DNA from 2 places in the Bradyrhizobium sp. SZCCHNRI1029 genome. Region 1 is predicted to be linked to the other one. Evidence: riboswitches for the same ligand, from Rfam matches in the RefSeq annotation. Region 1 holds a riboswitch; the other holds the start of a gene.
What was found. A riboswitch is a leader RNA that binds a small molecule or an ion and turns the genes downstream of it on or off. The one in region 1 is predicted to bind cobalamin.

Region 1 (7,142 bases):
GATCCCGAGCGGCTGGATGAGGCCGGCGTCGCGCGGGCCGCGGTCGAGAGCCTGGCAGAAAACTTCTCCGATGGCGTCGTCGCACCCGTGTTCTGGCTCGTCGTCGGCGGGCTGCCGGGCATCCTGATCTACAAGGCTCTCAACACCGCCGACAGCATGATCGGTCATCTCTCGGACCGTCACCGCGCGTTCGGCTGGGCGGCGGCGCGGCTCGACGATCTCGTCAATCTGCCGGCCTCGCGCCTGTCCGCGCTGTGGATCGCAGCCGCCGCGGCCTGCATCCCGAGCGCCTCGGCTTCGGCCGCGGTGCGAGCCGTCGCACGCGATGCGTCGAAGCACCGTTCGCCCAACGCCGGCTGGCCGGAAGCGGCGATGGCCGGTGCGCTCGGACTGCGCTTGGCGGGGCCGCGCGTCTATCACGGTCATCTCGTCACCGATGCCTGGATGGGCGACGGGCGCGCCGATCTCGACGCGTCCGACATCCGGCAGGCCTTGCGGCTGTATCGGCTGGCCTGTCTGGTTCAAGCCCTGGTCGTCGCAGGGCTCGTCCTGGTCAGGATCCTGTAGCCGCCACGGGCGGCGCGGGCTTGCTCGCCAATGCCAGGATACGGTCAACGTCGACGTAGCGCTCTAGATGCGCCGCGAGTGCATCCAACGTCGTGTCCACATCGATCTCATAGGAGAGGCCGCTGGTCGTCGCGCCGAGGCCGCGCAGCCAATGGCTGCGCAGGCCGTCGTCGGCGAACAGGCCATGCACGTAGCAGCCGGCTACCAGGCCATCAGGCGCGATGGCGCCATCGCGCCGGCCATCGGAGAAGGTGAGGAAGGAGCGCTGTGTCGCCCGTCCCTCCGTGCGGCCGATGTGCATCTCGTAGCCGCGGAACGAGAGCTTATCGTGCGTCAGCGTGCCCTGGACCTCGCGTAACGCCTTGTCATCGGTCAGTGTCGTTTCGACGTCGAGCAGGCCAAGTCCCGCGACGGAACCAGCTGCACCCTCGTGCCCATCCGGATCGCTGATCACGCGCCCCAGCATCTGATAGCCGCCGCAGATGCCGAGCACGCGGCCGTCGCGGCGAAGATGCGCGCGGAGATCAATGTCCCAGCCGACTTCACGCAAGGCGGCGAGATCGGCGATCGTCGCCTTCGAGCCCGGCAGGATCACCATCGATGCGTCGCCGGGGATCGGCGTGCCAGGCCGCAAGAACTGCAGATCGATTCCATCTTCCAGCCGCAACGGATCGAACTCGTCGAAATTGGAGATGCGCGGATAGGCGAGGATGACGACCTTCGGTCGCTGTCCTCCCGATGATCCGCGTTCAGCCAGGCCAAGCGCGTCCTCCGCCGGCAGGCGGCGCGCATCCGGAAAATGTGGAATGAGCCCGAGCGATGTCCACCCCGTCCGCTGCGCGATCTCGTTCATGCCCGACGCAAACAATGCGGGGTCGCCGCGAAACTTGTTGACGAGGAAACCCGCCACGCGCGCGGCATCGTCCGGCGGGATCACCGTCTTGGTGCCGACCAGGCTCGCAATCACGCCGCCCCGATCGATATCGCCGATCAGCACCACCGGAATCTGCGTCGCCTGCGCAAAGCCCATGTTGGCGATGTCGCCGCCGCGCAGGTTGATCTCGGAGGCGGAGCCTGCGCCTTCGACCAGCACGATGTCGGCATCCGCCGCGAGCTGATGGAAGCTGTCGAGCACGGCCGCCATCAGTTGCGGCTTCATCGCCTGATAGGCCGACGCCTTGGCGGTGCCGATGACGCGGCCCTGCACCACGACCTGCGACCCGATCTCGCTTTGTGGCTTCAGCAGCACCGGGTTCATGTGCACCGTCATCGGCCGCCGCGCCGCGCGCGCCTGCAGCGCCTGGGCACGGCCGATCTCGCCGCCATCAGCGGTGACGGCGGCGTTGTTCGACATGTTCTGCGGCTTGAACGGCGCCACCTTGAGGCCGCGCAATGTCAGCGCGCGCGCGAGCCCCGCGACGATCAGCGATTTGCCGACGTCGGAGCCGGTGCCCTGGAACATGATGGCCCGCGCGCTCATGAACTCAGTACTCGATGCCTTCCTGCGCCCTCACGCCGGCCGCGAAATGATGCTTCACGAGGTTCATCTCGGTGACGAGATCGGCGGCCTCGATTAGCTCCGGCTTGGCGTTGCGGCCGGTGACGACGACGTGCAGATCGGGACGGCGCCCTGCGAGCGTGGCGACGACGTCTGCGATATCAAGGTGATCGTAACGCAGCGCGATGTTGAGCTCATCGAGGACGAGCAGCCGGATCGACGGATCCGCCATCAGCTCCTTAGCCTTCGCCCAGGCGCGCTCGGCCGCGGCGACGTCGCGCGCACGATCCTGCGTCTCCCACGTAAAGCCTTCCCCGAGCGTGTGCCACGACACCTGATCGCCGAACTTCTCGATCGCCTTGCGCTCGCCGGTTTCCCACGCGCCTTTGCCGAACTGCACGACGCCGATGCGAAAGCCGCGGCCGAGTGCGCGCAGCATCAGGCCCCACGCCGCCGTCGATTTTCCCTTGCCCTTGCCGGTGTGAACGATCAGCAGGCCCTTCTCCACGGTTTTGGAGGCGACCTCGGCATCCTGCGCCGCCTTGCGGTTCTCCATCTTCGCCTTGTGGCGTGAATCGTCGGCGCTTCCGGTCATCGGCATTGTCTCCTCGTCACTTCAACGTCAGCGGCAGTCCCGCCGCCATCAGGATCACGCGATCCGCTAAGGCCGCGATGTCCTGGTTCAGTCGCCCCTGGGCATCGCGAAAGGCGCGCGCGAGCGCGTTGTCCGGCACGATGCCCAGTCCGACCTCATTGGACACGGCCACGATCGGGCCATGCGCGTTCCTGAGCGCGTCGATCAACTCGGCTGATCTTGCCGCCACGTTCATGTCGGCGAGCATCACGTTGCTGAGCCAGAGCGTCAGGCAATCGATCAGCATCGGTACGCCCGATTCTCCGCTTGCCCGGACGAGACCCGCGAGATCATGCGCCGTCTCCAGCGTCTGCCATCCCTTGGCGCGGCGCGCCTTGTGCTGGGCGATCCGGTCGGTCATTTCGGCGTCGAAGGCCTGCGCGGTCGCAACATAGGTCCAAGGCGGCGGAAGGGCGGTGACGAGGGCCTCGGCATGGCGGCTCTTGCCCGAGCGCGCACCGCCGAGCACCAGCGTCAGGCGCGGCAGGGCGGGATGCGGCGGGGCGGGGACCATGGGGACGATTCCGATTGACGGGCTTTGGTGCGACCCGTATCTAACAGATGACGGTTCTCCGAAAGGAGAGATTTAGGGAACACGGTGCGGGTTCTTGACCCAAGGCCGTGGCTGCCCCCGCAACTGTAATCGGCGAGTGTGAGGCCAAGACACCACTGGGAAACCGGGAAGGTGGCTTCGTGCGGTGACCCGAGAGCCAGGAGACCTGCCGTCGACATTGCTGTTGGCCGACCCGTCGCGCGGGGAGTCGCGATGCTGGTTCTGATCCCGCCGGGATGGGCGGGGTGCCGTCGGATGCAGCGCATCGTCCGGTCCTCTGGGGAGCCGGCAAGCGACGGAGACGGCCATGAAGTTGACCCGTACCACGACCTTTGCAGCCGCGAGCCTGGTGCTGCTCGCCACCGATCCCGCCTTCGCGCATCACATGATGGGGGGCAAGCTGCCGCAGACGTTTGCGCAGGGGATGCTGTCCGGCCTCGGCCATCCTGTCATCGGAATCGACCATCTGGCGGCGATCGTGGGCGCGGGCATCGTTGCAGCGCTTCTGGGCCGCGGCTTCGCGCCGGTGCTCGCCTTCACCACCGCGATGATCGCGGGCGTCGGCCTTCATGTGGCCAAGGCCAACATCCCGGCTGCCGAGCTGCTGGTCGGCCTGACCACCGTCGTGGTTGGGCTGGTGGTGGTGATGCGTGGCCGTTTCGGTGTGCTGCCCGTCGCCGGCCTGTTCGCCGTGACCGGTCTCGTCCATGGATATGCGCTGGGCGAATCGATCGTCGGGGCCGAGAACACCCCGCTCGGGGCCTATCTCGTCGGTCTGCTCGTGATCCAGACCATCATCGCCGCCGGCGCGTTCCTCGGCACAAGGCTGCTGTCGGCGAAGGCCAAGACGGCTGCGCCGCTGGCGCTGCGGCTCGCGGGCGCTGCCATCGTGCTGGTGGGTGGGGTCGCCGCGGCGACGGCGGCCGGCGTGATCGGCTGATTGATGACCGCATCGGAGACTGGTGAGACGACGCTGTTCGTCTGCGTCACTTGCCGTTCGCAGGGGACGGAACCTACGCCGCCTGATCAGCCGCGGGCCGGAGCCCGTTTGCTCGCCGCGATCGAGACGTTGCCGACCGCGCAGCGCGCCGGTGTCACCGTTGTCGGTGTCGAGTGTCTGTCGAACTGCAATCGTGCGTGCACGGTTGCGGTGACGGCGCCGGGCAAATGGACCTATGTGCTCGGCGCGCTCGATCCGGATCTGCATGCGCGGGATGTGCTGACATTTGCGCAACTGCATCAGCGCCATGACGCCGGTCTGCCGGCCTGGCGCGAGCGTCCCGAATACATTCGCAAGAACACCGTCGCGCGCGTGCCTGCGCTGTCTGCGCCACGCTGAAAACGAGAGCTCGCATCGCCATGACGAAGTCGTTCGCCAAGACGCCTTGCACCATCGTCACCGGTTTCCTCGGCGCCGGCAAGACCACGCTGGTGCGCAACCTGATCGAGACCGCGAACGGTCGCCGGCTTGCCATCATCGTCAACGAGTTCGGCGATGTCGGCATCGACGGCGACATCCTGAAAGGCTGCGGCGTGCCGGACTGTCCGGAGGATCGCATCGTCGAGCTGTCGAACGGCTGTCTGTGCTGCACCGTTGCCGATGATTTCGTGCCGGCGCTCAGGAGCCTGCTGGATCAGAAGGAGCCGCCCGAGCATATCGTGATCGAGACCTCGGGGCTGGCGCTGCCGAAGCCGCTGGTGCAGGCCTTCAACTGGCCCGAGATCGCGACGCGCGTCACCGTCGACGGCGTCGTTGCGGTCGTCGATGGTCCGGCGGTGGTCGCGGGACGCTTCGCCGATGATCCCGAAGCGCTCGCCGCGCAGCGCGCCACCGATGCGTCGCTCGATCACGACAATCCGCTGGAGGAGGTCTACGAGGACCAGCTGTTGTGCGCCGATCTCGTCGTGATGAACAAGAGCGACCTGATGAGCGAGGAGCAGCGCAAGGATGTCGCCGCCGAGATCGCGGCGAAGGTGCAGCGTGCCGTCAAGGTGATCGCGACGGAGCACGGCAGGCTGTCGGCTTCGGTGCTGCTCGGACTCGGTGCCGCCGCGGAGGACGATCTCGCGGCCCGGCCGTCGCATCACGACAACGAGGCCGAGCACGATCACGACGATTTCGAGAGTTTCGTGCTCGACGTTCCGGCGCAGGCTTCGCCCGATGCGCTCGTCGACCGCATCGCGGCCGCCGTCGACGCACATGATGTGTTGCGGGTGAAAGGGTTCGTGGAAGTCGCCGGCAAGCCGCTGCGCCTCCTGGTGCAGGCCGTTGGCAGCCGCATCCAGCATCAGTTCGAGCGCCCGTGGCGCTCGGGCGAATCGCGGCAGGGGCGGCTGGTGATCATCGGCGAGCGCGGCCTCGATGCCGCTGCCATCCAGAGCCTGATCACAGGATAGTCACCGATGCACCTGCTGGCGACAACGGGCGCGGATCTCGACGACCTCGAACAGGCCGTGGATCTTGCACAGTCGCCGGCCGAGATCGTCGTGCTGTCGTTCTCGGACACCGACCTGTCGGCGCTGGCCGAAGCCTGGACCGTGTCGTCGGATGACCTGCCGAGCCTGCGCCTCGCCAGCTTGAAACGGCTGAAGCATCCGATGTCGGTCGATCTCTATGTCGACCGCGTCGTGCTGGGCGCGCGCGCCGTCGTCGTGCGCTGTCTCGGCGGGCTCGACTATTGGCGCTACGGGCTGGAGCGCATCGCATCGGTCTGCCGCAGCCGCCACATCCTGTTCGCGGCACTGCCGGGTGACGATCGCGCCGACGACAGGCTTGCTGAGCTCTCGACCTTGCCGCAGGACGCGACCTCGCGTCTCTACGGTTATCTGCACGAGGGCGGGGTCGGCAATGCGCGCGAGGCGCTGCGCTATCTCGCGACGCTGCTCGGGCGCGACGCGCAGTTTGCCGAACCGATCGCGATCGGTTCGATCGTCGGCTTCATGCCCGATCGCGGAGCCGTCGGCATCGATGATCTCTGCAGCCATGATGATGCGCGGCCGAGCGCGCTGATCGTGTTCTACCGTGCGAGCCTGCTCGCTGCCGATACGGCCGGGATTGCTGAGCTGATGCGGGCGATCGAAGCCAAAGGGCTGGCGGCAGTCGCGGTCGCGGTGACCAGCCTGAAGGATCCCAATATTGGGGATGCACTGGCGCGACTCGTCCAGCGCCGGCGTCCTGCGATCATTTTGAACGCCACCGCGTTCTCGGCGCTGCGCGACGGCGGCACCACGGTGCTCGACGTGGCCGATGCACCAGTTCTGCAAATCATCCAGGCGCAGAGCACGGAAGAGGCCTGGGCCTCGTCGGTGCGCGGACTGTCGCCGACGGACCTTGCGATGAATGTCGTGCTACCGGAGCTCGACGGCCGGCTGTTGGCGCGCCCGATTGCGTTCAAGGGCGAGGCGCCGGCGGATGAGCGTCTGCAGTTCAGCGCGATGCGCTATGTGCCTCAACAGGACCGCATTGCTTACGTCGCGCAACTGGCGGCGCGATGGGCGCAATTGCGGGGGCTGCCGGCCAGCGAGCGGCGCGTGGCGCTGGTACTCTCCGATTATCCGTCGCGCGGCGGGCGTTGCGGCTACGCCGTCGGTCTCGACACCAGCGCAAGCGCAGCCGCCATTGCGCGGTTGTTGGCGGAGGCGGGGTACGATATCGGCCGTGTAGCGCCGACTGCGGACGATATCGAAACGCTGCTGCGGGACGAGGCAGATCAGCTCGTGGTGCCGCTCGCGGCCTATCGGTGTGCTCTGGCGCCGTTGCCGGACGATCTGCAGCGTGCGCTACATGACATCTGGGGAGAGGCGGAAGCGGACCCCGCGTTCCGGGATGGCGCCTTCCATTTTCCGGTGCTGCGTGCGGGAGAACTCCTAATCTTGTTGCAACCGGATCG
Region 2 (7,142 bases), on a different contig from region 1:
GTCCCGGCCCTCTCGCCTGCGCCGACCCAGCCGGAAACGGCATGTGCGGCATGACGACCCCCGCCGGCACCATCCTGCTGGTCGACGACCATGCCGTGGTCCGCGAGGGCTACAGGTCGATGCTGCAGAAGCAGCCGGGGCTGCGCGTGGTCGCCGAAGCCGCCGATGGCGCCGAAGCCTACCGGCTGTTCAAGGAGGTCAGGCCCGATCTCGTCATCATGGACCTGACCATGCCGGGCGTCGGCGGCATCGAGGGCATCCGCCGCATCCGGCAATGGGATCGCGGCGCGCGCATCCTCGTCTTCACCATGCATGAGAATGCCGGCTTCGCGGTGCAGGCGATCCGCGCCGGCGCCCGCGGCTATGTCACCAAGAGCAGCCCGCCGGAGACGCTCGTGCGCGCCGTCATGGACGTGCTCGCAGGCCGCATCGCGATCAGCCCCGACATCGATCACGAGCTCGCGCTCAGCCGCCTCGCCGGCGAGCGCGCGGCCGCCGACGTCCTGTCCGCGCGCGAGTTCGAGGTGATGCAGATGCTGCTCGCCGAACGCACCACCGACGAGATCGCGTCAGCGTTGCATCTCAGCCCGAAGACGGTCGCCAACCTGCACTCGCTGATCAAGGACAAGCTCGGCGTGGCCAGCGACATCGAGCTGGTGCGGCTGGCGCTGCGGCAGGGCCTGCTGACCTGAGCCCGCAGGGCTTACATCCCCGCAAGGATTGTCAGGAGTCGCCAGCGTTGCCCTGCGGCGTCGCTGCCGCTTCCGGCGCCGTGACCGGATCGTCGATCAGGTGAAACGCGCGCCCGAGCCGGCGCTGCACGCTCATCACGGCGCGGTCGACGTCGCTGATCAGGCTGTCGCCGAGAACGACGTGCGGGATCTCCCAGTTGCGGCCGCTGCGCACGTCGAGCGCATGAACGGCCGGCACACGTGCCGTCTCGCAGCCCGGCTGCGCGCGAAGTTCCTCCTCGACCAGGCGGGTCAGCTCCGCCTGGGTCTTGCCGATGGTCGTCATCGCCGGCATCAGGGCCTGATCGCGGGCATCAGGCCGAGCCGCTTGGCGATGATGCGATCGACGGTCCGTTTCGGAAGCACCCGCACGATCCATTGCCTCATGGCATCGGGCGCGATCTCGTAGCGCACCTTGGGCGCCGGCAAGGTCAAGGCGTCGGCCACCCGCGCGGCGATGGTCTCGGCCGGCAGCCCGGACTGGCCGAGATGCAGCATGAAGGCGCGGATCTTCTGCAGCGCCGGGAAGAACGGCGAGGCCTGATACGGCGACAGGTCGACTTCGTCGGCCTTGGCCCAGATCGGCGTCTTCACCGCGCCCGGCGCGATGACGATGACGTCGATCCCGAACAGCATCAGCTCACGGCGCAGGCTCTCGGACAGCCCTTCGACCGCATGCTTGGAGGTCGAATAGGGCGCCATCAGCGGGTTGCCGTTGCGGCCCGCGACTGAGCTGATCATCACGATCCGGCCGCGCTCTCCCGTCATGGCTGGATCGGCCCCGAGCAGCGGCGCGAACGCCTGGGTCGCGATGACCGGGCCGATGACGTTGACCTCCATCTGATGGCGGAACTGCGCGATCGGCAGCTCCGTCACGGGACCGGCGACGGCGATGCCGGCATTGTTGACGAGACCGGCGAGCGTCTCGCCCTTGAGCGCCGCTCGCACCTCGCCGGCGGCCGCCTTCACCGCCGCCTCGTCGGTCACGTCGAACAGCAGCGGCATGAAGTTGGCGCCGAGCTCGCCGCGCAGACGGTCTGCGTCGGCCTGCTTGCGAACGCTGCCGAACACGCGAAAGCCGCGCGCGAGCAGGAGCTTCGAACAGGCGAACCCGATGCCGGTGGATGCGCCGGTGATGACGACGGATTTCATGGTGACCTCAACGATTTGCGCGGCGATTATCGCACGAGATGCGGCAGGATGCTGGCGCTGATTTTTCGCGCGAGGTCATCGCCCCGCCGAACCTGCCCCGGAACATCGGGTGACGCCACGCATCGCACGGCGCGTCGGCAAAATGGCCGCGGCAAGAATGGGATTTAAGTTTCAAGGCTTGGGAGGATGACAGCTGACGTGAGATCGAGGGCAGCGAGCAAGTTGGATGAAGGAAGGTTTGTGACCTTATGAGATCATTAACCTTTCCGCTTCGCTGGCCTGTCGTCGCCGCGTCTGCGGGGAGGTGTTCGCACCTCATTCCATCGCCTGTCCGGCGAATCTCCGGAAGACCGGGCTCCAGCCCGTCATCCCCCCTATATGTATCGTCTTAATTTTCCGTATCCGTGTTTCTCCGGAGTACTACGCCTTCGGCCCCTAACGCATTGTTATCGCCCGTGCCGAAAACTGCTCCGGCCGAAAGCCTTGCAGCGGATCACAATCGCGTTGCTGTCGCTCCGGCAATCCGGACAAACGAGCGCGATCGTGTCACAGCCAGAACAGCTTCCGCCTTCAGAAGACTCCATCATCACCGAACTCGAAGAGGCCGTCCGCAGCGGCACCTCGGCGAAGCGCGTCAACACGCTGCGCCAAGTCACCAACCTGTTCCTGCATGACGGCGAACGCCTCAGCGAGGACCAGATCAAGGTATTCGACAACGTGCTGTGCATGCTGGTCTCGCGGGTCGAGACCCGCGCGCGAGCCGAGCTCAGCAAGCATCTCGCGCCGGTCGACTACGCGCCCGTCGAATTGATCCAGCAGCTCGCCCGCGACGACGAGATCTCGGTGGCCGAGAACGTGCTGATGCACTCGAGCCGGCTCACCGAGCATACGCTGGTGGAGGTCGCGGCGACCAAGGGCCAGGATCACCTGATGGCGATCTCCAGCCGTCCGCATCTGACCGAGGCGGTGACCGACATCATCGTCGACCGCGGCGAGCGCCGGGTGATCCGCAAGCTCGCCAACAACCAGACCGCGCGCTTCTCCGAGTCCGGCTATTCCGGGATGATGGCGCATGCCGAGGACGACGACGAATTGTCCGAGATCATCGGGCTGCGCGTCGACCTGCCCACCAAGCACCTGCGCGACCTCCTGCGCCGCGCGACCGAAGCCGTGCGCGCCAGGCTGATGGCCTCGGCGCCGCCGGCGTTGCAACAGGAGATCAAGAAGATCCTCAAGGCGATCGCCGACGTTGCGCGCAGCGACGGCGGCCTGGTCGGGCGCGACTTCACGCTGGCCGAAGAGGCCGTCAAGCGCATGAAGGGGCTGAACGAGCTCAACGATGCCGCCATCGCCTTCTTCGCCGAAACCCGCCGCTTCGGCGAGGTTTCCGCCGCACTCGGCCTGCTCAACAACGTCCCGACCGAGATGATGGCCAAGGTGCTCGAAGGCCCGCGCACCGACATCGTGCTGATCCCTTGCCGTGCCGCCGGGCTGGCCTGGTCGGTGGTGGCGAAAATCCTGACCCATCGGCCGATCAAGCACGCCATCGACAGCGACACGCTCAAGCTCGCGGAACGCGACTACGGCCGCCTGTCGCTCGACACCGCCCAGCGCACGCTGCGATTCTGGATGGTGCACAACAAGGTCGAGAAGTGAGCGGGTGCTCACAAGACGCAATCCTCATCAGCAACGACTCGCGCTCCGCTGTCGTCCCTGCGAACGCAGGGACCCATACCGCGTGATGTGAATTGGCGGAAAATGTCTTGTCGTCGTCCTTCGCCACACGACCGCCGGTGGCTATGGGTCCCTGCGTTCGCAGGGACGACGGCTATGGTTGTCGCAGGCGGCCGGGCATCACCAAGCCGACCGGCCAGCGTTATCGCCAGGAGATCGCCGGGCGCCGGATTGACTTTGGTGCGCCCGCACTCCTACGGTGATCGCGACGGTGCCCCTCGACCGGGGCTCAAAAGGGAATGCGGTGCCGGATGCGTCTCGCAAGGGACGTGACCGAAGGCCGCAGCTGCCCCCGCAACTGTAAGCGGCGAATCTCGCGTCAAAGGCCACTGGGAAATCTCGGTCCCGGGAAGGCGACGTGGAGGTGACGACCCGCGAGCCAGGAGACCTGCCGTCAGCCGTGGTCACACGCGAGGATGCCGGTCGGGGCGTTATTGGCATCGTTTTCAGGCAGGCCTGCCAAGGGCTGCATGAGACCTCGTTCGCGGTGACGTGCCACTGACGTCATGCCGAGGTTCCTCGTGTCTCCCGTTCCCCATGCCAGGCGCAGTCGCGCCCTTCTGTCGTCGTTCTGCGTCCTCTCGTCATTCGCCCTGCTCGGCCCCTCGCCCACAGCAGCGCAGCAATCCGCCTCCCCCGACCTTCTGCCCCCGGTTGAGGTCGACCCGCCGCGCGAGCCGATCGCTCAGAAACCAGCCATCCCCCGCAGAACCGCCAGCGCCGCGCATCAGCAGATGCCGGCGGCAAAGCCGGCCGCGCCAGCCGGAACCCCCGTCGCCGTCAGCCCGACCGGTGTCGTCACGCCAGTGGCCCACGTCGCGAATGCGATCACCGTGGTGACCGACAAGGACATCGCCGCGCAGCAGGCCCGCACCGTGCCGGACATCCTGAGCACGATCCCCGGATTGAACGTGGTGCAGGCCGGCGGCCCGGGCGGCCAGACCAACGTCTTCATGCGCGGCACCAACGCCAATCACACCAAGCTCTTCATCGACGGCATCGACGTCGGCGATGTCACCAACGGCAATGGCGCGTTCGATTTCGCGCATCTGCTCGCCGCCGACATCCAGCAGTTCGAGGTGCTGCGCGGGCCGCAGAGCGGGCTCTACGGCTCGGATGCGATCGGCGGGGTGATCTCGGTGATCACGCGCAAGGGCGAGGGCCCGGCGCGCGCGACCGCCTCGGTCGAGAGCGGCTCGTTCAAGACCTTCAACCAGTCAGCCGGCGTCAGCGGCTCACAAAACAATGTCAACTACGCGGTCAATGTCGCGCATCTGCACGCCGGCGACGTTCCGGTGACCCCGTGGCAGCTGCTGCCTGCGGGGCAGAAGGCCATCGGCAATGCCTACGACAACCTCACCGCCTCGGCCAAGCTGGGCGTCGACCTCAACGAGGCCTGGACGCTGAACTCGGTGGTTCGATACACCGACGCGACGCTGCTGTTCACCGGCGACAGCGGCTTTCCGAGCTTTCCCGACGCGGCCCAGAGCAACCACGCCGTCCACCAGCTTGCGACACGCCAGGAAGCCGTGTGGTCGCTGCTCGGCGGCCGCATCCGGAACTACTTCGGCGTCAACTATGTGAACGACCGGTCGTCCGACCTGACGGCTGGCAATCCGGTGGCAGCGGTCGCGGCCGGCGAGCGCATCAAGTATGACTGGCACGCGGTGACCAAGCTGGCGCCGCATAACAATCTCGTCGTCGGCGCGGAGCAGCAGACCGAGCGGCTGAAGACCGCCGACCTCTCGGCCGAGAATGGCAACAAGGCCGGCTTCGTCGAGCTGCAGACCGAGTTCGCGAAGCGCTGGTTCGTGGTGGCGAGCCTGCGCAACGACGTCAACGACCAGTTCGGCGGCCATGGCACCTACCGGATCGCGCCGGCGGCGATCCTGCCGGTGACCGAGACCAAGCTGAAGGCGAGCTACGGCACCGGCTTCAAGGCGCCGACCCTGAGCCAGTTGCACCAGGATTTTCCGGCGTTCAACTTCTTCGCCAATCCCAACCTCCGGCCGGAGCAGAGCACCGGCTACGACGCCGGCTTCGAGCAGCCGCTGTTCGACGATCGTCTCCGCTTCGGCGCGACCTACTTCCACAACAGCATCACCGACTTGATCAATTTCAACGCGACCTTCACCTCCTACGCCAATGTCGGCCTCGCGACCACCGAGGGCACCGAGAGCTTCGTGACCGCTGATCTCACCGACCGGATCTCGCTGCGTGCGGACTACACGTTCACCCGCGCGGTCGATGCGACTACCGGCCTGCAGCTATTGCGGCGGCCGAAGGAGAAATGGAGCGCCACCGCGACATGGGGGCCAATCGATGCGCTGACGCTGTCAGCGACGCTGCTGCACATCGGCAACTGGCTCGACGTCAGCCGCGACGGCATGACCACGGGCCTCGTCGCGCCCGGCTATACGGTCGTCAACCTGCGCAGCGACTACGCGCTGTCCGACCAGGTCAAGCTGTTCGGCCGGATCGACAACCTCTTCAACCATCACTACCAGAACCCGACCGGATTCCTCGCGCCGGGCTTCGGCGTGTTCGGCGGCATCCGGGTGGCGAGCTTCGGCGTGCAGTGACGCCGCCGACCAACCTCCCGGCGGCTGACAGAAGCTGCCGAAATGGACTACAATCGCAACAGAAGGAGATGTTCCATGACTCTCGACGTCCTCGCCCGGTCTGGTTCCGAAGCTCGCCTCGCGCCCGTTCCGCAACGGCATGCCGCTGCGTTCTGCTTCGCGCTGCTGACAGGGGCCTGCGCGCTGGCGAGCTTCGTGTTCGCCTGCGCGACGCCGTTTGCGGCCTTCGCCGTGATCGCCGCCGCCATGCTGCCGCTGCGCGCGGCGCTGCCGGTGATGCTCGGCGCCTGGCTGGTCAACCAGGGCATCGGCTTCGGCGCCCTGCACTATCCGGTCGATGCCAACACCCTGGCCTGGGGCGCCATGATCGGCGTCGCGGCGCTCAGCGCCACCGTTGTGGCCCGCATGGCCCTGGCGACCTTGCGCACAGCACCAGCGACGGTTGCGCTTGCCGTCGCGCTCCTCAGTGCCTACGCCGCCTATGAGCTGGTGCTGCTGGCCGCCACGCCGGCACTCGGCGGCGCCGCGAGCTTCGCGCTCCCGATCGTCGCCCGCCTCGGCCTGACCAGCGCCGCCTGGCTCGTCGGCCTCGTCGCCGTCAGCGAGATCGTCCGCCTGCTGACGCCGGTCGCGTCGCGCCGCGCGGCGTCCTGAACGCGCCGGCGGGCCTTCAACGACCCCAAACAAAAACGGCGGGCCTCTGCCCGCCGTTTTCATTTCTCGGTTTCGCCGCAAGACCTCAGTTCTTCGACTTGTCGACCAGCGCGCCCTTCTTGATCCAGGGCATCATGTCGCGCAGGCGGGCGCCGACTTCCTCGATCGGGTGCTGGGCAAGCTTGGCGCGGGTCGCCTTGAACGAGGTCTGGTTGACCTTGTTCTCCAGCATCCAGTCGCGCGCGAAGCGGCCTGACTGGATGTCGTCGAGCACGCGCTTCATCTCGGC

Region 2: linked by a shared signal. The riboswitch ahead of QW861_RS06790 (TonB-dependent receptor plug domain-containing protein) and the one ahead of QW861_RS32975 (HupE/UreJ family protein) in region 1 are both predicted to bind cobalamin.

Annotation. Positions count from the first base shown of each region.
Region 1 covers NZ_JAUEUK010000019.1:43,609-50,750, reverse strand. The annotation lists gene cbiB (adenosylcobinamide-phosphate synthase CbiB) at 1-567, shown strand, start outside; gene QW861_RS32990 (cobyric acid synthase) at 554-2,047, opposite strand; gene cobO (cob(I)yrinic acid a,c-diamide adenosyltransferase) at 2,052-2,660, opposite strand; gene cobU (bifunctional adenosylcobinamide kinase/adenosylcobinamide-phosphate guanylyltransferase) at 2,677-3,213, opposite strand; cobalamin riboswitch at 3,248-3,441, shown strand; gene QW861_RS32975 (HupE/UreJ family protein) at 3,560-4,192, shown strand; gene QW861_RS32970 (DUF1636 domain-containing protein) at 4,196-4,591, shown strand; gene cobW (cobalamin biosynthesis protein CobW) at 4,612-5,649, shown strand; gene cobN (cobaltochelatase subunit CobN) at 5,656-7,142, shown strand, end outside.
Region 2 covers NZ_JAUEUK010000002.1:251,527-258,668, reverse strand. The annotation lists gene QW861_RS06815 (histidine kinase) at 1-54, shown strand, start outside; gene QW861_RS06810 (response regulator transcription factor) at 51-692, shown strand; gene QW861_RS06805 (hypothetical protein) at 724-1,026, opposite strand; gene QW861_RS06800 (SDR family oxidoreductase) at 1,026-1,883, opposite strand; gene QW861_RS06795 (DUF2336 domain-containing protein) at 2,427-3,539, shown strand; cobalamin riboswitch at 3,810-4,028, shown strand; gene QW861_RS06790 (TonB-dependent receptor plug domain-containing protein) at 4,124-6,199, shown strand; gene QW861_RS06785 (hypothetical protein) at 6,275-6,853, shown strand; gene ilvC (ketol-acid reductoisomerase) at 6,939-7,142, opposite strand, start outside.